DNA from 4 places in the Streptosporangium sp. NPDC002544 genome. Region 1 is predicted to be linked to each of the others. Evidence: riboswitches for the same ligand, from Rfam matches in the RefSeq annotation. Region 1 holds a riboswitch; each other region holds the start of a gene.
What was found. Region 1 has a riboswitch for cobalamin ahead of ABT061_RS43090 ((2Fe-2S)-binding protein). Riboswitches for the same ligand answer to the same signal wherever they lie in the genome.
Positions count from the first base shown of each region.

Region 2: linked by a shared signal. The riboswitch ahead of cobN (cobaltochelatase subunit CobN) and the one ahead of ABT061_RS43090 ((2Fe-2S)-binding protein) in region 1 are both predicted to bind cobalamin.
Region 3: linked by a shared signal. The riboswitch ahead of ABT061_RS20710 (ribonucleoside-diphosphate reductase subunit alpha) and the one ahead of ABT061_RS43090 ((2Fe-2S)-binding protein) in region 1 are both predicted to bind cobalamin.
Region 4: linked by a shared signal. The riboswitch ahead of ABT061_RS26170 (CbtB domain-containing protein) and the one ahead of ABT061_RS43090 ((2Fe-2S)-binding protein) in region 1 are both predicted to bind cobalamin.

Region 1 is NZ_JBEOWJ010000046.1:40,648-48,560, forward strand. It holds gene ABT061_RS43055 (alpha/beta fold hydrolase) at 1-15, shown strand, start outside; gene ABT061_RS43060 (hypothetical protein) at 15-341, shown strand; gene ABT061_RS43065 (hypothetical protein) at 431-1,120, opposite strand; gene ABT061_RS43070 (hypothetical protein) at 1,250-1,678, opposite strand; partial or broken gene ABT061_RS48490 (helix-turn-helix domain-containing protein) at 2,807-3,022, opposite strand; gene ABT061_RS43080 (NUDIX hydrolase family protein) at 3,365-3,901, shown strand; gene ABT061_RS43085 (leucine-rich repeat domain-containing protein) at 4,006-4,944, opposite strand; cobalamin riboswitch at 5,183-5,360, shown strand; gene ABT061_RS43090 ((2Fe-2S)-binding protein) at 5,399-6,178, shown strand; gene ABT061_RS43095 (SAM-dependent methyltransferase) at 6,224-7,042, opposite strand; gene ABT061_RS43100 (hypothetical protein) at 7,248-7,487, opposite strand.
Region 2 is NZ_JBEOWJ010000018.1:39,796-47,708, forward strand. It holds partial or broken gene cbiT (precorrin-6Y C5,15-methyltransferase (decarboxylating) subunit CbiT) at 1-327, shown strand, start outside; gene cobM (precorrin-4 C(11)-methyltransferase) at 324-1,091, shown strand; gene ABT061_RS26125 (cobalt-precorrin-6A reductase) at 1,088-1,828, shown strand; gene ABT061_RS26130 (precorrin-2 C(20)-methyltransferase) at 1,816-3,339, opposite strand; gene ABT061_RS26135 (precorrin-8X methylmutase) at 3,437-4,063, opposite strand; gene ABT061_RS26140 (ferredoxin-like domain-containing protein) at 4,060-5,478, opposite strand; cobalamin riboswitch at 5,493-5,694, shown strand; gene cobN (cobaltochelatase subunit CobN) at 5,730-7,913, shown strand, end outside.
Region 3 is NZ_JBEOWJ010000012.1:224,588-232,500, reverse strand. It holds gene glmS (glutamine--fructose-6-phosphate transaminase (isomerizing)) at 1-965, shown strand, start outside; gene ABT061_RS20715 (tripartite tricarboxylate transporter substrate-binding protein) at 1,070-2,092, shown strand; cobalamin riboswitch at 2,097-2,298, shown strand; gene ABT061_RS20710 (ribonucleoside-diphosphate reductase subunit alpha) at 2,415-4,670, shown strand; gene ABT061_RS20705 (ribonucleotide-diphosphate reductase subunit beta) at 4,737-5,732, shown strand; gene ABT061_RS20700 (mechanosensitive ion channel family protein) at 5,808-6,887, shown strand; gene ABT061_RS20695 (enoyl-CoA hydratase/isomerase family protein) at 7,143-7,913, shown strand, end outside.
Region 4 is NZ_JBEOWJ010000018.1:50,564-57,689, reverse strand. It holds gene ABT061_RS26190 (DUF397 domain-containing protein) at 1-335, opposite strand, end outside; gene ABT061_RS26185 (DUF5753 domain-containing protein) at 387-746, opposite strand; gene chrA (chromate efflux transporter) at 952-2,133, shown strand; gene cobF (precorrin-6A synthase (deacetylating)) at 2,200-2,964, shown strand; adenosylcobalamin (AdoCbl) riboswitch at 3,193-3,339, shown strand; gene ABT061_RS26170 (CbtB domain-containing protein) at 3,343-3,531, shown strand; gene ABT061_RS26165 (CbtA family protein) at 3,542-4,267, shown strand; gene ABT061_RS26160 (magnesium chelatase subunit D family protein) at 4,317-6,410, shown strand; gene cobO (cob(I)yrinic acid a,c-diamide adenosyltransferase) at 6,412-7,014, shown strand; gene ABT061_RS26150 (cobyrinic acid a,c-diamide synthase CobB) at 7,008-7,126, shown strand, end outside.

The sequences.
Region 1 (7,913 bases):
GAAGGAGCCGAGTGATGGCGATCAGTCTCTGCATTCCGCCGCGGCAGGGGGAGCTGTGCGCGCCCGTCCGGTTCGACCTGACCGGCGAGCACACCTTCCTCGAACTGACCTCGCGGCACCGCGTGACGAAGGTCGAGCAGGACGAGGTGAAGGGCACCGTCGCGGTCTGGGTCGACATCACCGACCCCGAGACCTCCCGGCCCGTCCACGTCCGGTTCAGCGTGCTCCCGCTGGACGCCGCGGTCTCCCCGCGCAGCCGGCTGCTCGGGGAGATCGAGCGTGACGGCGAGCGGCTCGGTGTCTACGGGACGTACCTGGGGGTGGTCTCGGAGGAGAACTGACCGTCCACCGCTCGCGGGAACGCACCGCCGCCACCGACCGCCTCGGCGAGATCGGTGGCTCCGGCGTGCCCGCAGGCGTCTCCGCCGTGTCACTCGTCGGGCAGGTCCTCCGGTGGCGCGTCGTGCTGGCGCAGGCGGCGCCGGAGCAGGCCCTTCGGGCGGGTGACCTTCAGCTCCGGATGGTCGGGGTCGTAGTCGGCGATGCGATCGCGCAGCTGGCGCACGTTGCCGTACTCGAAGTGGGCGGCGCGCAGCAGGTAGTCGCCGATCGCGGTCCCGTACTGGACACGCTCCTCCTCGTCGAGGCCGAGCTCGTGGCTGCGCCTCTTGCCCCAGACGAGGTCCTTGATCTGCTCCTCCAGCTGCTCCAGCCGGTCATCGAGGATCTTGACGAGCTCGTAGGGCTCGGTGAACCTGCCGAGGTAGACCCGGAGCAGCGCGGGGTTCTTCAGCATCACCGGCTCGTCGACCGGCGGGCTTGAGACCCACTGCCGGAGCACTTCCTCACCGCGCTCCGTGGTCTGGTACAGGGTGCTCCGCCTGACCCTGCCGATCGTCACCTCGCGCTCGGTCACCAGCCCCAGGTCCCCCAGTCTCCGCAGCTCCCGGCGGATGTGGCTGATGGCGGGGGACCAGTAGAACCAGCGCAGCGTGTAGTCGCACCGGACCTTGATCTCGGCGGCGGACAGCTCCTCGTCGAGGATCGACAGGACGCCCAGAACCGTGTAGGCGGTGGCGGGGAGCGGTGCACCGATCTCTACCTCGGGCTCGTCGTCCACAGGCTCAAGTCTAGTGGCGGGCGCGGCGCCGACGGCACGTCCGTCCCGTCACCCACTGACCTGTCCCCCGGATGGGGGATCTGTCGCTCCACCCGGGCGCGATGTGTCGGAGCGGCCAGGTGTTGGTCGTCAACCAACCCCTTCTTCCCTGGCCGGCAGGGGACAGGCCGGCACCCGCCGGGTCGCGATGATCAGGTGCACGACGTTCTGGGGCTGCTCCTGCCTGAAAGCCTGCAGGTCGGGGCCGTCGCGGACGGACACCAGGTAGCAGCCCGAGCGTGGGCCTATCGTCACCGTGGCGTCGCGCCTGCCCTGGGAGTCGATCACGACCAGTTCGGGCGGATGCCGCTTTGTCCACGAGCGGGGAGCGGATAGTCCGGGCCAGGTGGGAGCGTCCGTACGGTCGGCGAAACCCAGGCTGATCGTGTGATGGCGGTGGGCGCGGATTCCCCGCTCGACCAGGAGTCGCTGAACGACCGCCAGCGCCCGGTCGTGCCGGTTCGCCGTCGCCTCGTCGATCATTTCCCGATATCCAGCCCGTACCGCACGCCGTGTCACCCGTCCTCCAAGGTCGGAATCATCGGATTCGGATGGCGAGAAGCGCGATGCTCACCATCATCGCGACCTTACGGAACATGACCACCTGCAGTGTTCACAGTTTCCCGTGAACAATTCTCCCGGGTAAATCTAGAAGGCCATTCGACTTTCCAGGCCGCGTAACCGCTCGGGGACGGTGCGGTAATAGGTGCCGAGCTGCCTGACGATCTCTCTCGCCGTAGGGTGGAATCGTGTCATCTGGGGGGCGATTCGCTCGGCGTTGAGAACTCGGCTGAGTGCTCTGTCGTGATCCCTGAGCCACAGATGTGCCCTGGACATGTCTATCTCGTGATGTGCCCTACGTTCGGCGTACAACCTGGCAGGCGGGATGAAACCCGAGTCCAGGCGAATCGCACTGTCGTAGTCACCGAGTTCCGTCGCCACCACACATCCGTGAATCACCGCGTTGACGGGATTCACCTGCAGCCCGTACGGGTCTGGCCGGGTTCGCGAGTCGATGCGGGCGGCTGTTTCCGCCGCGAGGCCGTGGTGCTCCCAGGCGTCCGACTCGTGCCCCAGCCGGGCGGCGGAGACGGCCGCGCGAAACTGGAGGGAGCCGTAAACCTGCAGTCCTGCCGGATCTGACCGGTCCACCTCGCCCGCCGCCCGCCTCACCATGGTCAGCGCGATGTCACCGGACCCCAGGGTGAGCAGCAGCAGCGCCCGCGACAGCGAGACCAGGTGCCGCAGGTGCGGGTCGTCGGCGCGCAGCGCGGCGGTCCCGGCCCGCTCGACGGCGACCTGCGCCAGGTCGTTGTAGCCCAGGCGGCGGGTCAGGGACACCGCTATGGCGTACGCGTGGTTCAGCAGGCGCCACGCCCTCGGAGCGTCCGACTCGACCGCGTGGACCGTCAGCTCCTCGATGGCCGACGGCAGGCGCCCACCGAGCCTGACATGGGCGGCGGCCCCCTGCAGCTTCTGGAGTTTGACCAGTTCCTTGGCGAGCTCATCAAGTGACCGGGGAGGGACCTCCAGCTCCGGGGAGATGTCGGCGTAGGTGACAGCGCGCCTGATGGCGGGCATCGCCGCGTGCACCGCGTCGGTGCGTCTGTCGGACCCTCGGTAGGGCTGGCCGTTGATCTCGGCGGCATCGACCCCGCAGGCCCTTGCCACAGCCGCCACAAGCGAGGGGGTGGCCGGTTTATGACCCGCCTCGACCTGCGCGATCAGGCTGCGGGAAACATTGGCCCTGGCCGCCAGGCCGGTTTGGGTGAGCCCTCTGCGTTTACGCGCCCTGGCAATTCGACGCCCAGTGCTTTCATTCTGACCGCCGCCCAGATCGGGGTTCCATTCATGCCTGGCCATCTCACCACCTTCTCTCGCTCACGCGACGTCTTCACGATAGCGGCCTGAGCATTTCACCGAGATGAACATTCCCAACGACCGGTTCACTTTCCAAGAGGTCTATGCCGGTTCTGCGGTGAATCATAAGAGCCGGATCGGAGCGGTGATGAACAGGGTCTGCGCGCGGTGGACGGCGGCGCGTTCGGCATGGCGAGAAGCCGGTACGCCTGGCGATATCGCGAGCATCGACTCCACGACCGGCGTACCGCGAGCGAGGCCGGGCGGCGCCCCGCCGGCCCTGACTTTCGGCAGGTCGCCGGGGAAGAACGCGTTTCCGAGCCCACCGCGAAGTACGATCGATCAATGACCGAAATGACCGAAACCACGCCCGGCTGGCTCTCTCCCGAAGAGCTGGAGTCGACCCGCGCACGAATGCCGATCCTCTACGTCGACGCCGTGCCGGTGCGAGTCGACGAGGCCGGAGTGGTCACGCATGTCGGCCTGCTGCTGCGCATCGGAGCGGACGGGACGGTCAGCCGCGCCCTCGTCTCCGGCCGGGTGCTGCACCACGAGCGAGTCCGCGACGCGCTCATCCGCCATCTGGAGAAGGACCTCGGCCCGACGGCACTGCCCAACATCCCCGCCTCTCCGCAGCCGTTCACCATCGCCGAGTACTTCCCGACGCAGGGCGTCACGCCCTACCACGACCCCCGGCAGCACGCGGTCTCCCTCGCCTACGTCGTCCCGGTCGTGGGTGACTGCCGCCCCCGGCAGGACGCCCTCGACCTTGTCTGGTTCACTCCCGAGGAGGCCTCGTCACCGCTGGTGCAACAGGAGATGCTCGGCGGTCAGGGCACCCTGCTGAAGCAGGCCCTCGCCTACGTCGGCCGCCTCTCCTGACCTTCCGACGGCGGAAATCGCTGTGCCCCCTCTCTGTGCCAGGCTCAGGCAGCGGCCTCAACGCGCTGTCCCTGCCACTGCCACCGCACCTGATTCGGAGAGGCTCAGCGGGTGCGGCTGGCCAGGAAGCGGCGCCATTCCGGACGGGTTCGCGCGAGTGCTCGCAGCGAGGCCGGAACCTGGGGCCTGGGGTCGTTGCGGTCCAGGCGCAGTTCGGTGAGCGCGGTCAGCTCACCCAGCCATTCCGGCAGCTCGGCCAGCCGGTTTCCCTGCAGATCGAGCTTGGTCAGGGGGGTGAGGGCCCGCATCGACGTGGGAAGGGCGGTCAGCTTGTTCTTGCCCAGGCTGAGGGACCTGAGGGCGGTGAGTTTGCCGATCGACTCCGGTAGCTCGGTCAGCCCGGTGTTCCACAGGCCGAGAGAGGTGAGGGCGGTGAGGTTCCCGATCGACTCCGGCAGGCCGGTCAGTGGGACGCATCCCATATCGAGACGCTCCAGAGCGGTCAGCTCGCCCAGCCACGGAGAGAGGTCGGCGGGTCGGCTGTATGTCAGGTCCAACCAGGTGAGGGCGGTGAGACGGGCCATCGACGCCGGGAAACAGGCCGGCCCGGCGTACCACATGCGGAGCCTGGCGAGCCGGGTGAAGTCGCCGATCCACTCGGGCACCTCCTCCAGGTCATGGAGGTTGCTCAGGTCGAGTTCCGTGAGACCGGTGAGCTCGCGCATCGAGTCGGGGAGGTGGCACAGTCCGGTCACCGAGACATTGAGGTGGATCAGTCCGGTCAGCTCGCCGATCCATTCGGGCAGGGCGGTCAGCTCACGGTTGCCCCCGAGGTTGAGCTCGGTCAGCGCGGGCAGGTCGGTCAGGAACCGGGGAAGCTCGGTCAACCAGTTGGATCTCAGGCGCAGCACCCGCAGACCGGGAAGCTCGGCCACCTCCTCGGGAACCCGGAGCAGGCCGAGACCCGACAGGTCCAACGTGTCAGATCCCTCGCGCAGGTACGTGTTCATCCGCCGCCGAGCGGTCCGAAGCACGGAATCCACTGCTGCCACCCTGGTTTTCTCCTTGCCGCCAACAAGATGTGATCGGCGATCACGGTAGCGATGAGGACTTGCGACCCGGTTGTGGGTCATTGAACTTGTTTCGCCCTCGGGGTGCGGGGCCGCCGGTCACAGCATGATCGCGAGTTCGGCGAGGTATCGCCGGTACGCGGTGAAAAGCGCGCCGCCGGAAGCGGTGGCCTCCTTGGGCAGGCCCTCCCACCGCGAATCATGCGGGCCGTGCGACCATGACAGCGAAGGTGACGGCGGAACGAGGAAGCCGGTGTGAACCCGGCGCGGTCCCGCCACTGTGATCGGCGAGCGGACCCCGACATCGCCACTGCCCGGGTACGGGTGGGAAGGCCGGGCGAGCTTGGACCCGAGAGCCAGGAGACTCACGCCGTCGCCTCCTCAGCGAAATTGGGGCGGAACTCCCCAAGAGAGGAAGGCGGTTGCCATGCCGTGCGACTCACCCGCCGGTGCTCCGCCCGGACTGCTGCCCGCCGCCCCGGCCGTGGTCGCCGGCGCGGTCGCCGACGTCCGCGCCATCGGCGGCTACTTCGGGATCGAGACAGGCGAGGCCGAGGCCGGATGGCGACCGTTCACCGATCTGTGGACGGCTCCGGGCGTCCTGGAGGCGAGAATCCACGACATGGCCGGACGGCTGGGCACCACCGAGCATCGGGTGGCCGCCTCGATCCTGTTCCAGGGCCTGGCCGCCCGCCTGTGGTCACCGTCCATCGGCGCCGTGGTCGCGCACGACCTGCTCATCGACCTGGCCCCCGAGCACCTGTACTGGCGGCCGGCCCCCGACCCGCTGCCGCTGCGAGCCACCCGGCTGTCCGGCTGGGGCGTCCGCGACCCCGCGCGGATCGCCGAACCGGTCTACCGCAGCATCATGGCCGAGATGCTGGAACCGCTCGCGGAGGCGGTCCGGCGGATCGTGAAGATCGCGCCGGGGCTGTTGTGGGGCAATGCGGCCTCCGCACTGGCCGGAACCATCGGCGCCTTCACCCACCGACGGCCCGACCTCACCGCGAAGGCCGTGCGGCTGGGCCGCGAACTACTGGACCGGGATCTCCTGCGCGGCACCGGCGAACTGACCGAGCCCGTACCCGGCCGTCCCTTCTTCGTCCGTCGCAGCTGCTGCCTGTACTACCGCCTGCCCGGCGGCGGCATGTGCGGTGACTGCGTCCTGTTGCCGGCCCGCCGGCCACCAACCCACCCCCCTGGCTGACGCTCTTCGTTTCGCGCCTTCCCAGTCCAGTTCGCCTGGAGGTGGTCAGCTACGTCCGACGACGCCGAGGATGCCCGGCTTGGTGAAGTCGACGGTGATCTTCTCTCCGTACTCGTTGTACTCGGAGCGCCACGCCTCGACCGGGACGATCCCCGGCTCCAGCAGCTCCATTCCACTCAGCAGCTCGGCCAGCTGTTCCGGGCCGCGCGAGGTGAGCGCCCCCGCGCTGGTCGAGCGGTAGACCTGCTGCCCGGCCTCGTGCACCTCGGCGCTGACGTTGGCCTCGAAGGCGTGCGTGACGATCAGATGGCTACCCGGGGCCAGCCGTTCGCGGATCGTGGTGATGATGTGAGCGACCAGGGCGTCGTCGGGAATGAAGTGCAGCATCGAAATCAGCAGCACCGCGACGGGCTGGGTGAAGTCGACGGCGCTCTCGATCTGCGGGTCCGTCAGGAGCTTCTCGGGTTCCCGCATGTCGCCCTGGACGACAGAGGTGAGGTGGTTGTCCTCCAGGAGCGCACGGCCGTGCACCAGGACGATGGGGTCGTTGTCGACATAGACCACCCGGGTGTCGGGCGCGATGCGATGGGCGACCTGGTGCACGTTGTCCTGCGTCGGCAGTCCCGACCCGATGTCGAGGAACTGCCGCACGCCCTGGCGCACGAGCAGATCGACGACTCGCGAGAGGAACGCCCGGTTCGCCCGGGTCATCTCGCGGATACCGGGCACCACCCGCATGAACTGTTCCGCGGCCGCCCGGTCGGAGGCGAAGTTGTCCTTGCCTCCGAGGTAGTAGTCGTACATTCGAGCGACACTTGGGGTGTTCGGGTCGACACCCGCTGGAACATCTTCTTGCTCGCCCATACCCTCGTCCTTCATCGCCTTTGGGAAGGATATGGGAATTCCATAAAACTGTGGATCTTTACTGACAAACCATATACGACCGAATTCCCAGGGCGATCGCGGCACCGGCGAGCGACACCCGCGCGGACCGGCGGACGGCCACCGTGTGATCGGAAGTCGTACGCGGCCCACGCGCGCTTTCCGGATTCGGCGGGCCTGCCGGCGGCTACCCGTCCCGCTCGATCGACCCGGAGTTGCTCTCGGTGCTCCGGTAGCTCTGGTGGCCGGGCTCCCAGGTCCAGGTCTCCGTGCGGCCACCGTTCGTGATGGTCAGCGTGCCGGCGGGATCATAGTACGGCGACTCGGGGGACCAGGGTGGAACGGGGTCGGCGTACGCGACCGGCGTGGCGAACGCTACCGCCGAAGCGGCGAGAGCGGCGGTGACGAGATAGCGGGAAATGGACATTTGCTCCCCCAAAAGACATAAACGGTACAGCGGGGATATTGCCGGATATAAGGCAAAGAGAACCACGCCGATGATCAAGACTCTGACCGATTCGTATTCGGCACGGCCGCCCGCTCCGGGACCGCTCATCCCGGCGAGAACCGGCGGGTCTCCGCCGAGAGCCTGATCGTCGACGGCGGGCATCCGGTCATCCGGGTATCCCACCGGATTCCACTCGGGCCCGGCCGCACTGGACCGATCCCACTTGGTGGGAGCTTGGCGCCCGGCATGAGCGAGCGAGGCCTCGGCCACTCGGTCGCCCTCGGAAGCTGTGAGCCAAGACGACGGCGCGAAGGACACCAAGTCTCCACCAAGGAGCGTCGGCCAGCCTGACGGTGTCCAACCATCTGGCCCTGCACACCAGGTCGGGGCCCTTCTCCCAGGAGA
Region 2 (7,913 bases), on a different contig from region 1:
GGGGTGCCCGAACTGGAGGTCGTCGTCGGCGCGGCCCCCGGCGCGCTCGCCGGACTGGCCGTGCCCGACGCCGTCTTCGTCGGCGGCGGCGCGACGGTTCCCGGCGTGCTGAGCACCTGCTGGGCGGCGCTCAGGCCGGGCGGCAGGCTGGTGGTCAACGCGGTGACCCTGGAGTCCGAGGCGGTCGTGGCCGACTGGTACGGCAGGCACGGCGGAGACCTGGTGCGCCTCGCGGTCGGCCGCGCCGCCCCGGTCGGCGGCTTCACCGGCTGGCGGACGATGATGCCGGTGACCGTCTGGTCATCGGTCAAGGAGGAGGAGTCTTGACGGCCAGGGTGTGTTTCGTCGGAGCGGGCCCCGGAGCCGCCGACCTCGTCACGGTGCGCGGCCTGCGGGTGATCGCCTCGTCCCCGGTGTGCCTGTACGCCGGGTCGCTGGTGCCGCGCGAGCTGCTGGACGACTGCCCGCCCGGGGCACGGCTGGTGGACACCGCCGGGCTCACCCTCGATGAGATCGTCGCCGAGATGGCCGGCGCGCACGCGGCCGGGCTGAACGTCGCCCGGCTGCACTCGGGCGACCCCTCCGTCTTCAGCGCGATGGCCGAGCAGATGCGGCGGCTGGACGCGCTCGGCATCCCGTATGACGTGGTGCCGGGCGTCCCGGCCTTCGCCGCCGCGGCGGCCTCGCTGAAGCGGGAGCTCACCGTGCCGGGAGTCGGGCAGTCCATCATCCTCACCCGTACGTCCGCGCGTGCCACGCCGATGCCGGAGGGCGAGGACCTGGCCACGCTCGGCGCGAGCCGGGCGACCATGGTGCTGCACCTGGCCGTGCAGCGGATCGAGGCGGTCGTCACGGAACTGCTCCCCGCCTACGGCGCCGACTGCCCGGTCGCGGTGGTGGCCCGGGCGAGCAGGGACGACGAGGTGATCCTGCGGGGCACCCTGGCCGACATCGCCGAGCGGGTCAGGGCCGCCGGGGTGCTGCGGACGGCGGTGATCGTGGTCGGGCGGGTGCTGACGGCCTCGGCGTTCCCCGACAGCCACCTCTACTCGGCGGACAGGTGCCGGGATCGACCGGCGGGAGCGAGATGAGACGCCTGCTGATCCTGGGAGGGACCGCGGAGGCCAGGGCACTGGCCGCCCGGCTGGACGGGCGGGCGGACCTGCACGTGGTGTCCTCACTGGCGGGACGGGTCGCCAACCCCAGGCTCCCGGTCGGCGAGGTGCGCGAGGGTGGATTCGGCGGCCCCGAGGGGCTCGCCGACTGGCTGCGGGAGCACGCGATCGACCTGGTCGTCGACGCCACCCACCCGTTCGCCCGGCGGATGACCGCCTCGGCCGTCGCGGCCTCCGCCGGCACCGGGGTGCCGCTGCTGGTGCTGCGCCGTCCCGGCTGGCGCCAGGGTCCGGACGACGACTGGCGCTGGGTGCCCACGCTTGAGGCCGCCGCCCACCTGCTGCCCGAGCTGGGGAGGCGGGTCTTCCTCACCACCGGCCGCCGCAGCCTGGCCGCGTTCACCGGCCTTGACCTGTGGTTCCTGGCCAGGTCCGTCGATCCGCCCACCCCGCCGCTGCCCGGCCGGACGGTGGTCGTGCTCTCCCGGGGGCCGTACACCCTGCGCAGAGAGCTGGAGCTGATGCGCGAGCACCGCGTCGAGGTGCTGGTGACCAAGGACAGCGGCGGCGAGATGACCACCGCCAAGCTGGCCGCCGCGCGGGAGCTGGGGATTCCGGTGGTCATCGTACGGCGGCCGCCGCTCCCCGGCGGTGTCCCGCTGGTGGACACCGCCGAGGCCGCCGCGGCCTGGGTGGAGGCTCAGGCCAGATAGCGGCGCGGGGTGTAGACGACGGGCCGTCCGCCGCGTTCGGTGAGCCGGGTGGTGGACGAGCCCACGATCAGCAGGCAGCGCATGTCGATCTCGGCGGGGTCGAGGTCGGCCAGCTCCACGACGCGCACGCTCTCCGCCGGGCCGCCGACATCCCGCCCGATGACGACGGGCGTGTGCGGGGAACGGTGTTCGAGCAGCAGGTCGCGCATGGCGGCCACCTGCCAGGTCCGGCTCCGCGAGGCCGGATTGTAGATCGCCAGCACCAGGTCGGCCCGTGCCGCGGCGGTGATCCGGTCCGCGATGACCTCCCACGGTTTGAGCAGGTCGGACAGCGACAGCACGCAGAAGTCGTGGCCCAGCGGAGCCCCGGCGCGACTGGCCACCGCCTGGGCGGCGGTCAGGCCGGGCAGCACGCGTACCTCGACGTCGGCGAACCTCGGCTCGGACGCGACCTCGAGCACCGCGCTGGCCATGGCGAACACCCCCGGATCGCCCGAGGAGACCACGGCCACCCGTGATCCGGCGGCGGCCAGCTCCAGCGCGTGCGCGGCGCGCTCGGCCTCGACCCGGTTGTCCGTGGGGTGGCGGCGCTGGCGCGGGTTGGGCGGCACCCGGTCGAGGTAGGGGCCGTAGCCGATCAGTTCGTCGGCCCGGGCGAGGGCGTCCTGCACCTCGGGGGTCAGCCACGGTCGCCCCGCGGGGCCGAGCCCCACCACGACGACTTCGCCGCGCCGCTCGTCTCCGGCCTGCTCCTCGCGGTCGGCCACGGCCTTCGCGGAGAACGGCGTGAGCGGGCTGGGCAGCAGCGCGAGGGAGAAGTAGGGGACCGACTCGGGGTCGACGTCCGCCAGCGGCTCGATGCGCTGTTTACCGGTGGTGGCCCGCTCGATGTACCAGGCGTCGTCGAGGCGACCGGCCTCGGCGAAGGCGGCGCGGACCTTCTCGAAGGTCCTGCCGAGTTTCAGCACCGCGGCCGAGTCGGCGGCGGCCAGCCGCTCGGCCAGCACGTCCGCCGGGAGCGTGCCGGGCAGCACGGTCAGCGTCTCGTCCCGCTCGACCAGCGGGCGGCCGAGCACCGCGGCGGCCCCGCTGATCGAGGTCACCCCCGGCACCACCTCGGTCGGGTACCGGTGCGCGAGCCGCTTGTGCATGTGCATGTAGGAGCCGTAGAAGAGCGGGTCGCCCTCGCAGAGCACCACCACGTCGCGCCCGGCGTCCAGGTGCGCGGCCAGCCGCACGGCACAGTCGGCGTAGAAGTCGTCGAGCGCGCCCTGGTATCCGCCGGGGTGGTCGGTGGTCTCGGTGGTCACCGGATAGATCAGCGCCTCCTCGACCTGGTCTCCCCGCAGGTAGGGCAGGGCCACCGACCTGGCGATGCTCCGCCCGTGCCGGGCGCTGTGGTAGGCGATCACGTCGGCCGCGCCGAGCAGCCTGGCCGCCTTCACCGTCACCAGCTCCGGGTCTCCCGGCCCCAGCCCGACCCCGTACAGGCACCCGAGATCCCCGCTCAACCCGCTCACTCCTCCTCACCCGCGATCGCATTGACGGCAACCGCCGCCACCGCGAGCCCGACCCCGTACAGGCACCCGAGATCCCCGCTCAACCCGCTCACTCCTCCTCGCTCGCGATCGCGTTGACGGCGGCCGCCGCCATCGCGCTGCCGCCCCTGCGTCCGTGCACCACCAGGTGGTCGAGTCCGGCCGGGTGCTCGGCCAGGGCCAGCTTCGACTCCGCGGCCCCGATGAAGCCGACCGGCACGCCCAGCACCGCGGCCGGGCGTCCGGCACCCTCCTCGACCAGTTCGAGCAGGCGGAACAGCGCGGTCGGCGCGTTGCCGATCGCGACCACCGCGCCGTCGAGCCGGTCGCGCCACAACTCCAGCGCCGCGGCGCTGCGGGTGGTGCCCAGCCGCAGCGCCAGCTCCGGGACCCGCGGGTCGCCGAGTGTGCAGATCACCTCGTTCGCCTTCGGCAGCCGTCGCCTGGTGACGCCGGAGGCGACCATCATGGCGTCGCACAGCACGGGCGCGCCGTCGCGCAGCGCCTCGCGCGCCGCCGTGACGACTCCCGGCGACCACGCGAGGTCGTCGACGAGGTCGACCATGCCGCAGGCGTGCACCATGCGAACCGCGACCTGGGCGACGCCCGGCGGCATGCCGCCGAGGTCCGTCTCCGCGCGGATGGTGGCGAAGGAGCGGCGGTAGATCTCCGCCCCGTCCCTGATGTAGTCGATCACTTTCCCTCTCTGGTCGCCGCCACCGCGGCGCTCGTCTGCTCGGCGTCGGCGAACGTACGGCTCACGCCGTCCGCCTCGACGCGGTATCCGTCTCCGGTCGCGACCACGTCCACGACCCGGCCGCGCGGGCGTCCGCACCGCCGCTCGCAGCCCGACCAGTGCACGGGGAGCGCACGGGTGCGGCCCCGCGAGGGGTGGACGTCGTCAGGACCGTCCGCATCGAACTCGGAACCGGTGCCGTCGTTCGCCCGCGCACCCGCGTGGACGTCGGCGTGCACGTCGGCGAGGGCCTTGGCGCATCCGGGCCGGCCTGCGCAGGCGGTCAGGCCCAGCCACGGCGACGCCGGGTCGCTGACCAGGCCCGCGGCCGTGAGCGCCGCCCGCCGGCCATCGACCTCCGGCGCCGGCAGGTCGGGGACGACGATCGTCCGCCACGGCGTCACCCGGACCTCTCCCCCGCCGTGCTCGGCCGCCTGGGCGAGCGCCTCCAGCTGGGCCGCCGACAGCCGTCCGAGCGCGGCGAGAACGATGAGGGCCGACCTTCCGTCACGCTGCATGACGACCCCGGCCGCGCCGCCGTCCATCGTCCGCTCCCGCCGTACCACGGGGGCGGCCCGGCGAAGGGCCGGCTCCGCCCTGAGCACACGGGCCGAGACCCGCCCCGGACCGTCGGTCAGCTCGGCGAGCCGCCACGCGCCCGACCCCTGCTCGGCGCGCTCGGCCAGGAACGCCTCGGCGACCGCGAGCATGCCGGTGACGGCGGAGGAGACGGGGGCGCGCAGCCCCAGGTCGGCACCGGCGAGCAGCAGCGCCACCTCGGAGACGTCCGCCGAGGCGTCCAGCGGATCGACCGGCAGCAGCGTGACGTCCGCGCCGAGAGCCGCCATGTCGCCCGAGCCGTCGTCGAGCGCGAAGAGGAACCGGCCGGGCAGGTCGGCGAGCGCGGGCCGGGCGCGGAGTTCCCCGTCCAGCTCGGACACGAGCGGACGGACGTCGAGCAGGCTCGCGGGTGCCCGCCCGGCCAGGGGTGAGGCCACGATGTTGCGTACCCGCTCATGCGTGGCCGACGGCAGCAGCCCGGCGGCGGCCAGCCGCACGGCGAAGTCGGATGCCGGGGAAAGCCGCCGGTCGTCGTCCGGAACGCGCGTGTCGTCGCGTGCCGGGTGCACGACGGGAAGGGACTCGCCGTCCTGCGGCGGGAGGCCGCGTACCTGGAGGTTCGCCCGGGAGGTCAGCTCGATCACGCCGGATCCGAGCTCCCGGGCGGCGGCGGCGACCACGCGGAGCTGACGCGCCGTGAGCGCCCCGCCGGGAACCCGGATCCGCGCCAGGCCGCCGTCGGCCGCGGCGTGCACCTGGAGCGCTCCGGGACACGCGTCGGCCCGGGTTCTTCCGGGAGGGTCGGTTATTGACACGCAGTGGATGGTAGCTCCCATTTCTTTACGGATGTCCGCCTGGCATAGTGTGACCTAGGCGACGGCGCAGGGAGGAAGCCGGTGTGAAACCGGCGCGGTCCCGCCACTGTAACCGGGGAGCGAACCCCACCGAAGGCCACGGTCCGGCAACGGACGGGAAGGCCGGGGTGAGCGTTGATCCGGGAGCCAGGAGACTCCTGCCGTCGCGATGACGACGACCCGGGGCGAGGACCCCGAGGGAGGACTTCTGCATGCGTTCCGTGCCGCCCACCCCGCGATCGGCCGTGCCACCCGCGCCGCCTGCCGTCCTGCTGCTGTCGACCTCCGACACCGACCTGCTCAGCGCGCGGACGAGCGGCGCGAACTACCGGCTCGGCAACCCGGCGCGGCTGTCCGCCGAGGACCTGCCCGCGCTGACCGAGGGCACGGACCTCGTGGTCGTGCGACTGCTCGGCGGGCGCAGGGCATGGCAGGACGGGCTGGACGCGCTGCTCGCCGACCGGCGGCCCGTCGTGATCCTCGGTGGCGAGCAGGCCCCCGACGCCGAGCTGATGGAGCTGTCCACGGTGCCCGGCGGGGTCTGCGCCGAGGCGCACGCCTACCTCGCGCACGGCGGTCCGGCGAACCTGGCCCAGCTGCACGCCTTCCTCTCCGACACGGTGCTGCTCACCGGGTACGGCTTCGCACCGCCCGCGCCCACCCCGAGCTGGGGCCCCCTCGAACGTGTCGCGCGACGCACCGAGGGCCCTGTCATCGGCGTGCTCTACTACCGCGCGCACCACGTCGCGGGCAACACCGCCTTCGTCGAGACGCTCTGCCTGGCCATCGAGGAGGCGGGCGGCCAGGCCCTGCCCGTCTACTGCGGTTCCCTGCGCAGCGCCGAGCCCGACCTGTTCGACACGCTCCGGGCCGCGGACGCCCTGGTGGTCACCGTGCTCGCCGCCGGGGGCACCCGCCCGGCGACCGCCTCTGCGGGCGGGGACGACTCCGCGTGGGACGTCGGCGCGCTCGCCGAGCTGGACGTGCCGATCCTGCAGGGCCTCTGCCTGACCACGGGAAGGGACGCCTGGCGGGAGAACGACGACGGCCTGTCCCCGCTCGACGCGGCCTCCCAGGTGGCGATCCCCGAGTTCGACGGGCGGATCATCACCGTGCCGTTCTCCTTCAAGGAGGTCGACGACGAGGGCCTGACCGTGTACGTGGCCGATCCCGAGCGGGCCTCGCGGGTGGCCGGCATCGCGGTACGGCACGGCCTGCTCCGGCACGTCCGAGCACCGGAACGGCGGATCGCGGTGATGCTGTCGGCGTACCCGACCAAGCACTCCAGGATCGGCAACGCGGTCGGCCTGGACACCCCCGCCAGCGTGGTCAGGCTGCTCACGGCCATGACGGAGGCCGGGTACGACCTCGGAGACGGTTTCCCCGGCGTGGCGGAGCGGGACGGCGACGCGCTGATCCACGCGCTGATCGCGGCGGGCGGCCAGGACCGGAACTGGCTCACCGAGGAGCAACTGGCCGCGAACCCGGTACGGATCCCGGCCGCGCGCTACCGGGCGTGGTTCGAGACGCTGCCCGAGGACCTGCGGCACGGCATCGAGGCGCACTGGGGGCCGCCGCCGGGCGAATTGTTCGTCGACCGGAGCCGCGATCCCGACGGTGAGATCGTGCTGGCCGCGCTGCGCGCGGGCAACCTCGTGGTGATGGTCCAGCCGCCGCGCGGCTTCGGGGATAACCCGGTCGCCATCTACCACGACCCCGACCTGCCGCCGAGCCACCACTATCTGGCCGCCTACCGGTGGCTGGCCGACGACTTCGGCGCGCACGCGATCGTGCACGTCGGCAAGCACGGCAACCTGGAGTGGCTGCCCGGCAAGTCGGCGGGGATGTCGGCCTCCTGCGGCCCCGACGCGGCGCTCGGCGACCTGCCGCTGGTCTACCCGTTCCTGGTGAACGACCCCGGTGAGGGCACGCAGGCCAAGCGGCGGGCGCACGCCGTACTGGTCGATCATCTGGTGCCGCCGATGGCCCGCGCGGAGACCTACGGCGACATCGCCCGGCTGGAGCAGCTGCTGGACGAGCACGCCTCGATCGCGGCCATGGACCCGGCCAAGCTGCCCGCCATCCGGGCGCAGATCTGGACGCTGATCCAGGCCGCCAGGCTCGACCACGACCTGGGCGTCGACGACCGGCCGCAGGACAGCGGGTTCGACGACTTCCTGCTGCACGTCGACGGATGGCTCTGCGAGGTCAAGGACGTCCAGATCCGCGACGGCCTGCACGTGCTCGGCAGCGCCCCCGAGGGGAAGGCCCGCGTCGACCTCGTGCTGGCCATGCTCCGCGCCCGCCAGATCTGGGCGGGCCAGGAGGCACTCCCCGGTCTGCGTGAGGCCCTCGGCCTGGCCGAGGACGGCGGCGCCGCGAGGGTGAGCGTGGAC
Region 3 (7,913 bases), on a different contig from region 1:
ACGCGCGGGAGACCCGCTCGTTCCGCCGGGTGAAGATCATCGGCTGTGGTTCCGCGTACTACTCGGGCCAGATCGGCGCGCAGCTCATCGAGGAGCTGGCGCGCATCCCGGCCGACGCGGAGCCGGCCAGCGAGTTCCGTTACCGCAGCCCGGTGGTGGAGGCGGACACCCTGTATGTGGCGATCAGCCAGTCGGGGGAGACCTACGACACCCTCGCCGCCGTCCAGGAGCTCAAGCGCAAGGGCGGCCGGGTGCTCGGCATCGTCAACACCGTGGGCAGCGCGATCGCCCGTGAGTGCGACGGCGGCCTCTACCTGCACGCGGGGCCCGAGGTCTCGGTGGCGAGCACGAAGGCGTTCACCTCGACAGCCGTGGCCTTCGCGCTGCTCGCGCTGCACCTCGGCCGGGTGCGTGACCTGTCCCCCGCCGACGGCCGCCGGATCTGCGAGGGCCTGCGGAGGCTGCCGGACCAGATCAAGGAGATCCTGACGCTGGAGCCGCGGCTCAAGGAGCTGGCGCAGAAGTACGCCGAGGCGCCGAGCATGATGTTCGTGGGCCGGGTCCGGGGATATCCGGTGGCCCGCGAGGGCGCGCAGAAGCTCAAGGAGATCTCCTACGTGCACGCCGAGGCGTACCCGGCCAGCGAGCTCAAGCACGGGCCGCTGGCGCTGATCGGCCCGGACATGCCGACCGTGGCGATCGTCCCCGACGACGAGCTGCTGGACAAGAACCTCACCACGCTGGGTGAGATCCGCGCCCGGGGCGGCCGGGTGCTCATGGTCGGTCACCGCACGACCGGCCCCAAGCTGGCCGACGACTGCGTCGTGGTGCCCAGGAACGAGACCGAGCTGGACCCGATCCTGCTGTCGATCCCGCTTCAGCTCTTCGCCTACCATGCCGCCGTGGCACTGGGGCGGGACGTCGACAAGCCCCGCAACCTGGCCAAGAGCGTCACGGTGGAATGAGACGGCTCCCGGGGCGGCCGCCGGTGGTGGCCGCCCCGGTCTGTAACAGATAGTGATAAGAGGGTAACCTATGGTATAGGGGGTTCTTGGGGGAAGGGGCGCTTATGCGCCGTAGGAGGTTTTTCGCGCTGGTGGCGGGTGCCATGGTCGTCGCGGGCTGCGACCTGAACGGTGATTCCGCCGAATCGGCCGTGGGCCGCCTGAGCATCCTCGAACCCACCGCCGACGGCCACGGCTGGGACGGCATCGCGGGCAGGCTCGCCTCCGTCCTGGTCCTGTCGGGACTGGCGCGCTCCGCCATGGCCGTCGGGCGGCCGGGAGCCCTGGGTTCCATCCCGCGTGACGCGTTCGGCGCCGTACGCGGCTCGTTCACGCACGAGGGCACGCTGCTCGTCACCGCGATGCCGATGGTGACGGCCGCGGAGATCGCCAACACCGCCGCGGTGGTGGACGCCGCCACCCCTCTCGCCCGCCTGGTCGGCGACTGGACGGTCCTGGTCGTCCCCTCGGACTCCCGCCTGCGCACCTTCGAGGACTTCGCCGCGGAGCTGCGCCGCAACCCGGCGGTGCTGACGGTCGGCGGCCGGCCGGAGGGCGGTTCCGACCACGTGCTCTACGGCATGATCGGCAAGTGCCTCGGGGTGGACGCCCGGTTGCTGGAGTACGCGGGGTTCCTCGGCGCCGAGGATGCCGCCGAGGCACTCCAGGTCGGACGGGTGGCGGCCCTGCTGGGGTCGGCCCGCGCCCTGCGGCCCGAGATCACCGCGGGCCGCCTGCGTCCCTTGGTGGTCTCCTCGGGCAGCCGGCTCGACGGGATCGACGCGCCGACGCTCCTGGAGGTCGAGGTCCGGCTGGAGTACAGCGACTGGTGCGGCCTGCTGGGACCCAAGGGCATGAGCCAGACGGACCGGGACGCCGCGATCGCCCTGTGTGACAGGATCGACGCCGCGCCGCGCTGGCGCGCCCTGTGTGCGGCCAATGGATGGAGCCGGGTCTACCTCAGCGGCGACGACTTCCGCCAGTGGCTCTTCACCGAGACGGCCCGCACCCGCGGGGTGCTTCACGAGCTCGGGCTACTGAAGTCCTCCGACACAACTTGTTGGGGTAGTTGCGTCAGACGCCCCTAGATGTAGGATCCTGCTCGTTGCTGGTTCGCCCCGGGAGGGGCGAGGCAAGAGGGAACCCGGTGAGATTCCGGGACTGCCCCGCAGCGGTGAACGGGAACGAAAGCCGTCATGTGAGCACTGGGTGAACCATGCCCGGGAAGCGACGGCCGGTAGGCATGCGCAGGGCGCCCGTGAGTCCGAAGACCTGCCGGTGACGTGATTGTCCAGGGCCTCGTGGGAGGGCCCGCGGAACGAGGCGGTCCGGCGTGCCCGGGATCGCTCGCGGACGCGTGCCCCTCCGGCGGAGCCGTACGGGGAAGTCAGAGCGAGCGAGGAACACCACGTGACACAGGCCTTGGCAGAGACCGCAGCAGGGATCGCGGCGGGAACCGTGGCGGAGAACGCCGGGAACGCGCCGGTCGATCGCAGGCTGGCCATCGACGAGGCGGCGGCCCGGGTGATCACCGACCCCGAGAACTCCAGGGTCGCCGCCGCGCTGCTGGCCGAGCTGATCGCCGACGAGGCCGCCGAGCACGGCGTCCGCGACTTCTCCGAGTCGGTCGCCGCGACGCACGAGGCGGGGCTGATCGCCGACGGGCTCGCGGAGTTCGTGGCCGCCCACGCCGGGGTCCTGGACGCGCTCATCGAGCCGGACGCCGACGCCAGATTCGAGTACTTCGGGCTGCGTACCGTCTACGACCGCTACCTGCTGCGTCACCCGCGCACCCGCAAGGTGCTGGAGCGCCCGCAGCACTTCTTCCTCCGGGTGGCCTGCGGCCTGTCCGAGACCGTCGAGGAGGCCGCCGAGTTGTACGCGCTCATGGCCACCCTGTCCTACCTGCCCAGTTCGCCCACGCTGTTCAACTCCGGCTCGCGCAGGCCCCAGCTCTCCTCGTGCTTCCTGCTCGACTCGCCCCGCGACGAGCTGGAGGCCATCTACGAGCGCTACGGGCAGGTCGCGCGGCTGTCGAAGTACGCCGGGGGCATCGGGATCGCCTGGAGCCGGATCCGCTCGCGGGGCTCGCTGATCCGCGGTACCAACGGCCATTCCAACGGCATCGTGCCCTGGCTGCGCACCCTGGACGCAAGCGTCGCCGCGGTCAACCAGGGCGGCCGCCGCAAGGGCGCGGCCTGCGTCTACCTGGAGCCCTGGCACGCCGACATCGAGGAGTTCCTCGAACTGCGCGACAACACCGGCGAGGAGGCCCGCCGCACGCACAACCTGAACCTGGCCAACTGGATCCCCGACGAGTTCATGCGCCGGGTCGAGGCCGACGGCGTGTGGTCACTGTTCGACCCCAAGGAGGTCCCGCACCTCACCGACCTGTACGGCGCCGCGTTCGACGACGCCTACCGGGCCGCCGAGGCCGAGGGCCGGTTCACCGCGCAGCTCCCCGCCCGCACCCTGTACGGCCGGATGATGCGTACGCTCGCCCAGACCGGCAACGGCTGGATGACCTTCAAGGACGCGGCCAACCGGACCTCCAACCAGACGGCCAGGCCGGAAAACGTCATCCATCTGTCGAACCTCTGCACCGAGATCCTCGAGGTCACCAGCGACGCCGAGACCGCGGTCTGCAACCTCGGCTCGATCAACCTGGCCGCCCACCTGTCCGGGGACTCCGGAGAGGGCATCGACTGGGCGCGGCTGCGCGCGACGGTCCGCACCGCCGTGCGGTTCCTCGACCGCACCATCGACCTGGGCTTCTACCCGACCCCCGAGGCCCGGGCCGCCAACCAGAGGTGGCGCCCGATCGGGCTCGGCGTGATGGGCCTGGCCGACGTGCTGTTCACGCTGCGGCTGCCGTTCGACTCGCCGCGGGCGCTGGAGCTGTCCACCCGGATCTCCGAGGAGATCGCGCTGGCCGCCTACCGGACCTCCTCGGATCTGGCCGTGGAGCGGGGCCGCCACCCCTCGTACCGGGAGACCAGGGCCGCCGCCGGGGTGCTCCACCCCGACCACTACGGGGCCGCGACGTCGGCCGCGTGGACGGAGCTCAGGGAGCGGATCGCCGGAACGGGGCTGCGTAACTCGCTGATGATCGCGATCGCGCCCACGGCCACGATCGCCTCCATCGCCGGTTGCTACGAGTGCATCGAGCCGCAGGTCTCCAACATCTTCAAGCGCGAGACCCTCTCGGGTGAGTTCCTCCAGGTCAACCGCTATCTCGTCGCCGACCTGCGGGCCCGGGGGCTGTGGACCTCGCGGATCCGTGACGCGATCAAGCGCGCCGACGGCTCCGTTCAGGACATTCCCGAGATCCCCGCCGACCTGAAGCTGCTCTACCGGACCGCCTGGGAGCTGCCGCAGAAGGCGCTGATCGACCTGGCCGCCGCACGCACCCCGTACATCGACCAGTCGCAGTCGCTGAACCTGTTCATGGCCACGCCGACCATCGGCAAGCTCTCCTCGATGTACGCCTACGCCTGGAAGTCGGGCCTGAAGACCACCTACTACCTGCGCTCGCGCCCGGCCACCCGGATCGCGCAGGCCACCGTGGCGGCACCGGTGGCCGGGGAGGTCCCCGTCCCCGTCCTCGACCCCCAGGCCGTCGCCTGCTCCCTGGAGAACCCCGAGTACTGCGACGCCTGCCAGTAGGCCTGCCGGCGGCCCGTCCCGAGGGCACCCCGTCACCCCTCAGCCACTCCGAAAGGCATTTTCCCGATGTTGCTCGACCCCGGCATGGATCTCACCCTGCGGCCGATGCGCTACCCCGAGTTCTACGAGCGCTACCGGGCCGCGATCCGCAACACCTGGACCGTCGAGGAGGTGGATCTCGCCTCCGACCTGGCGGACCTGGCGAGGATGACGCCCGAGGAGCGTCACCTGATCAACCGCCTCGTGGCGTTCTTCGCCACCGGCGACTCGATCGTGGCCAACAACCTCGTCCTCAACCTCTACCAGCACCTCAACGCCCCCGAGGCGCGTCTCTATCTCAGCAGGCAGCTGTTCGAGGAGGCGGTGCACGTCCAGTTCTACCTGACCCTGCTGGACACCTACCTGCCCGACCCCGACGAGCGGGTCAAGGCGTTCGCCGCGGTCGAGCACATCCCCTCGATCCGCGACAAGGCGGAGTTCTGCTTCCGATGGATCGACTCGCTCGGCGGGTTGACCCGGCTGGAGACCAGGGAGGACCGGCGGGCGTTCCTGCTCAACCTGATCTGCTTCGCGGCGTGCATCGAGGGCCTGTTCTTCTACGGGGCCTTCGCCTACGTCTACTGGTTCCGCGCCAGAGGGCTGCTCGGCGGCCTGGCCACCGGGACGAACTGGGTCTTCCGTGATGAGTCCATGCACATGGAGTTCGCCTTCGGCGTCGTGGAGACCGTGCGGGCCGAGGAGCCCGGCCTGTTCGACGACAAGCTCACCGAGCAGGTCACCCGGATGATCGAGGAGGCGGTGGCGGCCGAACTGGCCTTCGCGGCCGACCTGTGCGGCGACGGTCTGCCGGGAATGGGGGTGGAGCAGATGCGGCGCTACCTTGAGTACGTGGCCGACCAGCGGCTGGTCAGGCTCCAGATGCCCGTCCGGTACGGCACGGCCAACCCGTTCGCGTTCATGGAGTTGCAGGACGTGCAGGAGCTGGCCAACTTCTTCGAGCGGCGGGTTTCGGCCTACCAGATAGCCGTCGAGGGGAATGTCGCTTTCGACGAGTCCTTCTGATTGGCTGATGGTCCGGGGAAGAGCGCGGCGAAGGGGCAGTCGTCAGTGTCCAGCTGGATCATCATGATCATTTCCATGGCCGCCGCAGTCGTGGCGGTGGAGGTGGTGCGCAGGGTGCTGCGCTCACGGCTGATCGGTGAGAAGTGGGCGCTCGCCGGTCCGGTCGTGAGCCGCTGCACCTGGCCGGGGTTCGCCATGGCCGCCGTGGCGACCGCCTACACCGCCTACGAGCCCGGTATGGCGGAGGGCTCGGTCAGCCAGGTGATCGACCGCGGCCTCAGCGTGGCGATGATCGGGTGCGCTACCTGGCTGGTCATCCAGGCCGCCTACGCCGTCACCGACGTGGTCCTGGACCGCCTGGTCACGGTCCAGGGCGAGGGCAACCGCAGGGCACGCCGCATCCGTACCCAGATCACCCTGGTCCGCAGGGTCGCCTCGGCGGTGATCATCGTGGTGGCGCTGGGCGCGATGCTCTTCACCTTCCCCCAGGTGCGGGCGCTCGGCGCCGGTCTGCTGGCCTCGGCCGGGATCGCCGGCGTCGTCGTCGGCATCGCCGCCCAGTCGACACTGGGCAACCTGCTCGCCGGCCTTCAGCTGGCCTTCAGCGACGCGCTCCGCCTGGACGACGTCGTCGTGGTGAAGGGCGAGTGGGGCCGCATCGAGGAGCTCAGCCTGACCTACGTGGTGCTGCGGCTGTGGGACGAGCGCCGGCTGGTCCTGCCCGTCTCCTACTTCACGACCAACCCGTTCGAGAACTGGACCCGGCACAGCAGCAGGGTGATCGGCCACGTGTTCATCCGGGTCGACTGGTCGGTGCCGGTCGAGGAACTGCGCACCGAGCTCTACCACGCCCTGCGCGTGCACCCGCTCTGGGACCAGAAGGACTGGACCCTCCAGGTCACCGACACCCTTCCCAACGGGCTGCTGGAGTTGCGCGCCCTGATGAGCGCCGCCGACTCCGCCAGTGCCTGGGACCTCAAGTGCGACATCCGCGAGCACCTGGTGGCCTTCGTCCGCGAGAAGTATCCCCAGGCTCTGCCTCGTTTCCGGGTCGAGAATCCGCCCATGGCCGCCCCCCTTCCCGGGACACTCACCGGCCTGACGGCGCCGGCACGTTCCGGCGATGAGGATGGCGATCGGCCGGCTCCGTCCTGAGGCGGCCGGTTTGCTGGGCCGGCCGTGTCGGGAGTGCGGTCCGGAGGCGTCCCGCGATGTCCGGTGGGCAGAGTCCTCCGGATGTCTCGGATACCGAGGTCGCGGCGGCACCCGTCGCGGCCATCGCGGCCGTTCGGGCGCGGTGCCGCACAGGAGTGCTCACTGCGAGGGGCAAATGATGCCGAACATGTGGTTTCTCATGCTTTGGGGTGGTCTGACGACAAGATCATGAAGCGTACCGGGAGAATCTATCCCGTGCAGATCTCCGAAGGCTTTGAACTGTCCGTTGACCAGCATGTCGCCACGTTGAGGATCAACCGCCCAGAGAAGCGCAACGCGCTGAGCGCGGCCATGTGGCGGGCCCTGCCCGCGCTGCTCGCGCCGCTGGCGGACGATCCGGCCGTGCGGGTGCTGGTGCTCACCGGGGCGGCGGGTACCTTCTGCTCCGGGGCCGACATCTCGGAGATCGCCGAACTCGCCGGCAACGGCGACGAGAGCGGCGATGACACGGGGGCGACAGTCGCCGCGGAGCGGGCGCTGGCGGAGTTCCCCAAACCGGTGATCGCGATGATCGAGGGCTTCTGCGTGGGCGGCGGCTGCCAGCTCGCCCTCGCCTGTGACCTGCGCCTGGCCGCCGAGGGAGCCCGTTTCGGCATCACCCCCGCCAAGCTCGGCATCGTCTACCCGCCAAGCTCCACCCGCCGCCTCACCGCCGCCGTCGGCCCGTCCACCGCCAAGTTCCTGCTCTTCTCCGCGGAGCTCATCGGTGCCGACCGCGCCCTGCGCACCGGCCTGGTGGACGAGGTCCTGCCGGCAGCGGAGCTGTCCGAGCGCGTGTACGGCCTCGCCCGCACCCTGGTCGGCCGCTCCCAGCTGACGGTGGCCGCCGCGAAGGAGATCGTGGACGGCCGCGCCGACGAGGCGCGCTTCCTGCTGTGGCAGAAGGAGGCGCGTGAGGAGGTCACCGAGGGCGTCGCGGCCTTCCTCGAACGTCGTCCGCCCCGCTTCACCTGGACCGGCCCGGGG
Region 4 (7,126 bases), on a different contig from region 1:
GTCAGGCGTTGGCCGGGGTGTCGAGCAGCCGGGAAAGGGGGACTCGCCGCCGTGGGTCGCTCCGTCGAGGGTGTCGTTGTCCTGCACGGTGATGTGTTCGCCGTCGAAGCCGATGAGCAGGCGGTCCGCGAGGGGGTGGGGGAGTTCGGTTTCCGGGGGGTGAGATTGCCTGCTTGGACCTGGTCGAGGAGGGTGGGCCAGGTCTTCGGGGTGATGGCGATGGCGGGGCCTTGGGGGGAGGGGTTGTTGGAGTTGTGTAGCCAGATGGTGGTGCCGTCGAAACGGGCTTCGACGTAGTTGCTCTGGGCGCCGCTGCGCGTGCTCTTACGCCAGATTCCGCAGGAATGCCGATCGCCTGAGCGTCCTTCCCGGATAAATCACGCTAATTAGAGCGTAACGGCTATTTCCCTGAGAAAGGAATCTGATTTGTCAGGGCTCAGAGCAAGGTCGCAGAGGTGATCGAAAGCCCGGAGATACCGTTCGACGCTGTGTTCGTCTTCGAGGTAGGCGTCGGTGTTCATCGTCTCGACATGCGCGATGTCCAAGCTGGGAAGACGCAGGATGGTGAAGGCGCCTGACATTCCAGGATGAGGTCGGCCGGTGAACGGAAGAATCTGCGGTGTGACGTCGGACCACGCCGCGCACTCGATCTGATCACGGAAGATCTCGGGGCCGCCGATGGGGTGGCGGAGGGCGGCCGGGATCTCGCCCTGGTCGACACGCCGGCGGTCCGCTGGGGTTTCCACCGATCGCCCGGGAGCACGAGGCTCTGGTTCCAGCTCGCCAAGCCCGCTCCCGGTCAGCCAGGAGACGGCTGAATCACTCGGGGTCGTTCCCGGAGGCGTCAAACGTTCACGGCCGTGGTCCCGGTGTTCGGCCGCCGTCGGCCTGGTGTTCAACGTGGTCGTGAACAATGCACGACTTGGTACACCCCCCGGATGGAAGGCCACGATGAACGCTTCGCACGATGACACCGGTGGCGGATCCGGCGGACGGCCGGCACACGCGCTGGGCGAGGTCATCGGGGTCTTCCTGAAACTCGGCGTGATCGGATTCGGCGGCCCGGCCGCGCACACCGCGATGATGCGTGACGAGCTGGTGCGCCGGCGCGGCTGGGTCTCCGATGAGCGCTTCGTCGACCTGATAGGCGCCGTCAACCTCATCCCCGGCCCCAACTCCACCGAGCTGGCCATCCACCTGGGCTATGACCGGGCTCGCTGGAAGGGGCTGATCGCCGCCGGGGTGTGCTTCATCCTGCCCGCCTTCGCCATCGTCCTCGCCCTGGCCTGGTCCTATGTCCGCTACGGCCGGACCCCTGCCGTCGAGGGGTTGCTGTACGGGATCAAACCGGTGGTGGTGGCCATCGTGGTGTGGGCCCTGGCCGGACTGCTCAGGACCGCGATCAAGGGCCGGCTGACCGCGCTCGTCGCCACGGTGGCACTGGCGCTGTACCTGCTCGGCGTCAACGAGCTGCTCGTACTGGCCGTCGGCGGGCTGGTGGTGATGGCGGCCGGCACCAGGCACCTCTGGCTGCCGAGTCGCGGTTCTCCAGGTCTGGTGCTGGTGCCGCTGCTGGCCGGGCCGCGCTTTCCCGACCCCACCGGCGGCCGGCTCACCGAGCTGTTCCTGACGTTCCTGAAGATCGGCTCGGTGCTGTACGGCAGCGGCTACGTCCTGCTGGCCTTCCTGGAGGGCGACTTCGTACGGCGGCTCGGCTGGATCACCCGCGACCAGTTGCTGGACGCGATCTCCATCGGCCAGCTCACCCCCGGGCCGGTGTTCACCACCGCCACCTTCATCGGTTACGTCATCGCCGCCCTGCCGGGGGCGGTGCTGGCCACCGTCGCCATCTTCACCCCGTCGTTCGTGCTGGTCGGCCTGCTGACCCGGCTCGTCGACCGGATCCGCGGCCGGGCCTGGTCGTCGGCGTTCCTGGACGGGGTCAACGCCACCGCGCTGGCCCTGATGGCCGGTGTCACCCTGCAACTGGCCGGTGACGCGTTCGTCGACCCGCTCACCGTGGCACTGGCCATGCTCGCGCTGCTGCTGCAGTGGCGCACCAGGCTCAACACCGCCTGGTTCATCGCCGTGGCCGCCGCCATCGGCCTGGCCCGCACGCTGCTCGTCGGTTGACCGGCAGGCGTCGCCGGGGCGGCCCCCCGTGCCGAATCTCGAAACGGTACGGGCAGACTCTGTCGAGTGAAGCGAATCCTCATCATCGGCATCGGTGCCGGTGATCCCGACCATCTCACCCTCCAGGCGGTCAAGGCCATCGCCCGTACCGACGTGTTCTTCGTCCTGGACAAGGGCGAGGTCAAACACGACCTTGTCCAGCTGCGGCACGACCTCGTCGACGCGCACGCCCGCCCGCCGTACCGGATCGTCGAGGCCGGCGATCCCGAACGTGACCGGACCACTCCCGACTACGCGCCCGCGGTCGAGGACTGGCGCTCGCGCCGCGCCGACATCTGCGAGCGGTTCATCCGTGACGAGCTCGCCGAGGGGCAGACGGGTGCCTTCCTGGTGTGGGGCGATCCGGGCCTGTACGACAGCACCCTGGCCATCGTCGAGGAGATTCACCAGCGGGGCTCGGTCCGGTTCGAGCACGAGGTGATTCCCGGTGTCAGCAGCGTGTCCGCACTCACCGCCCGGCATCGGGTCAGCCTGACCCGGGTCGCCCGGCCGGTGCACATCACCACCGGCCGGCGTCTCGCCGAGGAGGGGCCCTCGGCCGACGACGTCGTCGTCATGCTGGACGCCCACTGCGCCTTCGCCGATCTGGGCGCCGATCTGGGCGCCGACTTCGACATCTACTGGGGTGCCTACCTCGGCACTCCCGACGAGATCCTGGTCGCCGGACCGGTGCCCGAGGTCGCCGACCGCATCCGCGAGCTGCGTGCCGAGGCACGGGCACGCAAGGGCTGGATCATGGACACCTACCTGCTCCGCAGGGTGTCTCGCTGAGCACCTGTCGCGGCGGCCTGCGGAGGCCGCCGCGCGTCCGGCCGGTATCCCCGCGCCGGGTGCACACCGGCTTCCTCGTTCCGCTGTCGCCGTCCCGGTCGGACGGCTCGCGAAGAAGCAGGCCCCATTCATCCAGGGCCGGGGAGCGGGGCGTGGCGGCCGGATCGATGGGCGGCCACGCCGCGACGAATCACCTTGTGTTGACGGCCCGCCACGAAAAGAGTTACATTGCGGACGATTTCGCGGTGGTCCGAGGGAAGTCCGGTGAGAAGCCGGTGCGGTCGCGCCACTGTATCCGGAACGTGAGTTCCGGGAGCCAGGTTACTTGGCCGCCGCGTCCTCATCTGTCGGGACGCGTCATCCCCAAGGAGGCTACTCATGCGTGAGCTGTCCGTTTCTCAGCCCGTTCCCCTCTCCCACCTGGCCCGCTGGCTCGTGGCGGTTCCGCTGCTCCTGCTGGTGGCCTACCTGGTCACCTTCGACCAGGGGGTGGTGTCGCAGGCGGGCGACTATCTGCACGAACTCATGCACGACGGGCGCCACCTGCTCGGCGTTCCCTGCCACTAGACCGCGCGCCGTGATCCGTACCCTGTTGCTCCGCGGCCTGCTCGTCGGGCTGGTCGCCGGGCTGATCGCCGCCGTGTTCGCCTACCTGCTGGGCGAGCCGAACATCGACCAGGCCATCGCGCTCGAAGAGGCCGCCGCCCACGCCCAGACCGAGGTCGGGCACTCCCACGGGGAGGAGGCACTGGTCAGCCGGTCCGGCCAGCAGGCCGGGCTCTTCCTCGCCCTGGCCCTGTACGGCATGTCCGTGGGGGGTATCTTCTCCCTCGTCTTCGCCGGGCTGCGCGGCCGGATCGGTCCCCGCTCCGACGTGGTGCTGGCCGCGACGATGGCCGCCACGGCGTTCGTCGCGATCGTGCTGGTGCCGTTCGTCAAGTACCCGGCCAACCCGCCCGCCGTCGGTGACCCGGACACCATCGGCAGCCGGACCACGCTGTACCTGGTCCTGGTCGCCATCGGCCTGCTGTCCGTGGCGGTGGGAGTGGCCTGCGCCCGTAAGGTGCCGGCCAGGCCCTGGCTCGCCGGCGCGGCCGGCTTCCTGGTCCCCGTCATCGTCACCCTGTTCGTGCTGCCGGCGGTCAACGAGGTGCCCGACGGCTTCCCCGCCCAGCTGCTGTGGGACTTCCGGCTGTCCTCCCTCGGCACGCAACTCGTGCTCTGGTCGGCCATCGGTGTCCTGTACGGCATCGCCGTCCAGCGCGCGGTCCGCCGCGACGCGCTCACGGCGGCCCCGAACTGAACGTTCGGCGGGTCGGACACGTCAGCAGGATCTCGCAGAAAGAAACCTCGTGATCGGTGCCTATCCGTTCAGTGCCGTCGTCGGTCTCGACGACCTCAAGCTCGCGCTGATACTCAACGCGGTCTCCCCACGGGTGGGCGGTGTGCTGGTCCGGGGGGAGAAGGGGACCGCCAAGTCCACGATCGTCCGCGCGCTCGCCGCACAACTCCCCGCGGTCAAGGTGATCGCCGCCTGCCGCTTCTCCTGCGACCCGGCCGAGCCGGATCCGGGCTGCCCCGACGGCCCGCACGACGCGGGCGAGAGCGGGCAGGAACGTCCGGCCGCGCTGGTGGAGCTGCCCGTCGGCGCGTCGGAGGACCGGCTGGTCGGCGCGCTCGACATCGAGCGCGCGCTCACCGAGGGGGTCAGGGCGTTCGAGCCGGGCCTGCTCGCCGCCGCGCATCGAGGTGTCCTCTACGTCGACGAGGTCAACCTGCTCCACGACCATCTCGTGGACCTGCTGCTCGACGCCGCCGCGCTCGGCACCTGCTTCGTCGAGCGAGAGTCGGTCTCGGTACGGCACGCGGCGCGGTTCCTGCTGGTCGGCACGATGAACCCGGAGGAGGGCGAGCTACGGCCACAGCTCCTGGACCGTTTCGGGCTGACCGTCGAGGTGCGGGCGTCCAGGAATCCGGACGAGCGGGCCGAGGTGGTACGGCGCCGGCTGGCCTTCGACGCCGATCCCGCCTCCTTCGCCGCCGGGTGGGCGGGACAGGAGGCGGCCCTGGCGCGGCGGATCGCCGAGGCCAGGGAGCGGGTCAGGCAGGTCGTGCTGCCGGACGCCCGGCTGCGCCAGATCGCGGGGGTGTGCGCCGCCTTCGAGGTGGACGGGCTCCGGGCCGATCTGGTCACGGCCAACGCGGCCATCGCGCACGCGGCCTGGCGCGGCGGCGCCGAGGTCACGGCCGAGGACGTGCGCGAGGCGGCCCGTCTCTCGCTGCCGCACCGCCGCCGCCGAGACCCGTTCGACGCGCCGGGTCTTGACGAGTCACGCCTCGACGACCTCCTGGCGGAGCACGGCGGCGACGAGCCGGACGACCCGGATGGAGGGCCGAGCACCTCCGGCGGTCCGGGCGATTCGGGTGGTTCGGACGGCCCCGTGAACTCCGGGGACGGTCCCGAGACCGGCTCTGCGGAAAGTCCCGCGGGTGATGGCTCCGGTGCGGGCCCGCACGGCGGCGCGCACGACGGTGGTTCGCACGACGGTGGTTCCGGGACCGGCGCCGCCGATGTCCCGGGTGCCTCCGACGGGACCGGCGCCTCGCCGGACCGTCCCTTCGCCGAGCGGGTGGTCGCCGCCGCCGAACCGTACCGGGTGCGCCCCTTCCAGGTCCCCGGGCTGGGCGACGGCGCCTCGGGGCGGCGGTCGCGGGCCCGTACCCCCAACGGGCGGACCACCGGATCGCGGGTTCCCGCCGGGCGGCTCCAGCGGCCGCACCTGTCGGCGACGCTCCGCGCCGCCGCGCCGTACCAGCGTGAGCGCGGCCGTAGCGGCCCCGGCCTGCTGGTACGTGACACCGACCTGCGCGAGGCCGTCCGCGAGGGCAAGGAGGGCAACCTCGTGCTCTTCGTGGTGGACGCGAGCGGTTCCATGGCGGCCCGGCAGCGCATGCGCGAGGTCAAGGCGGCCGTGCTCAGCCTGCTGCTCGACGCCTACCAGCGGCGGGACAAGGTCGGGCTGATCACCTTCAGGGGATCCACGGCGGACCTGGTGCTTCCCCCGACCTCCTCGGTCGAGGTCGGCGCGGCGCGGCTGCGGGAGCTGCCGACCGGCGGTCGCACCCCGCTGGCGGCCGGGCTGCGCCGGGCCGCCGAGGTGCTCAGGGTGGAGCGGCTGCGCGACCCCGCCAGAAGGCCGCTGCTCGTGGTGGTCACCGACGGCCGGGCCACCTCGGGGTCCGACGTGGCGGCCCCCGCCGCGCTGCTCGCCGGTACGGCGGGGGTCGTGGTCGACTGCGAGAGCGGTCCGGTGCGGCTCGGCCTGGCCCTCGACCTCGCGGCCAGGCTGGGCGCGCCCGCGGTACGGCTCGACGCGCTCGCGGCAGGCGGCGGGCTCGGCGGGCTCGTCCGTGACTACCGTACCGACTACCGGAAGGCGGTCTGAGATGCCGCAGGGCAAGCCGGACACGGTGCCCGAGGACGGGCTCACCACGCGCCAGCGCCGCAACCGGCCGCTGTTGATCGTGCACACCGGGCCGGGCAAGGGGAAGTCCACCGCCGCCTTCGGGATGGCGCTGCGCGCGTGGAACCAGGGCTGGCCGGTCGGGGTGTTCCAGTTCGTGAAGTCGGCCAAGTGGCGCATCGGCGAGGAACGGGCGCTCGTGGTGCTCGGCGAGTCCGCCGAGGGCGGCAGCGTGACCTGGCACAAGATGGGCGAGGGCTGGTCGTGGATCCAGCGGCCGGGCAGCGAGGAGGACCACGCCGCCGACGCCCGCGAGGGCTGGGAGCAGATCAGGCGTGACCTGGCCGCGGAGACCTACCGCTTCTACGTCCTCGACGAGTTCACCTACCCCCTGAAATGGGGCTGGCTGGACGTGGACGACGTGGTCGCCACTCTGGTCGCGCGGCCGGGCAACCAGCATGTCGTGATCACCGGCAGGGACGCCGACCCGAGGCTGGTCGAGGTCGCCGACCTGGTGACCGAGATGGGGAAGGTCAGGCACCCGATGGACGCCGGGCAGAAGGGCCAGAGGGGCATCGAATGGTAGTGCCGCGACTGGTGATCGCCGCGCCGTCCTCGGGCAGCGGGAAGACCACCGTCGCGACCGGTCTGATGGCGGCGCTGCGCGCGCGGGGTCTGCGGGTCTCCCCGCACAAGGT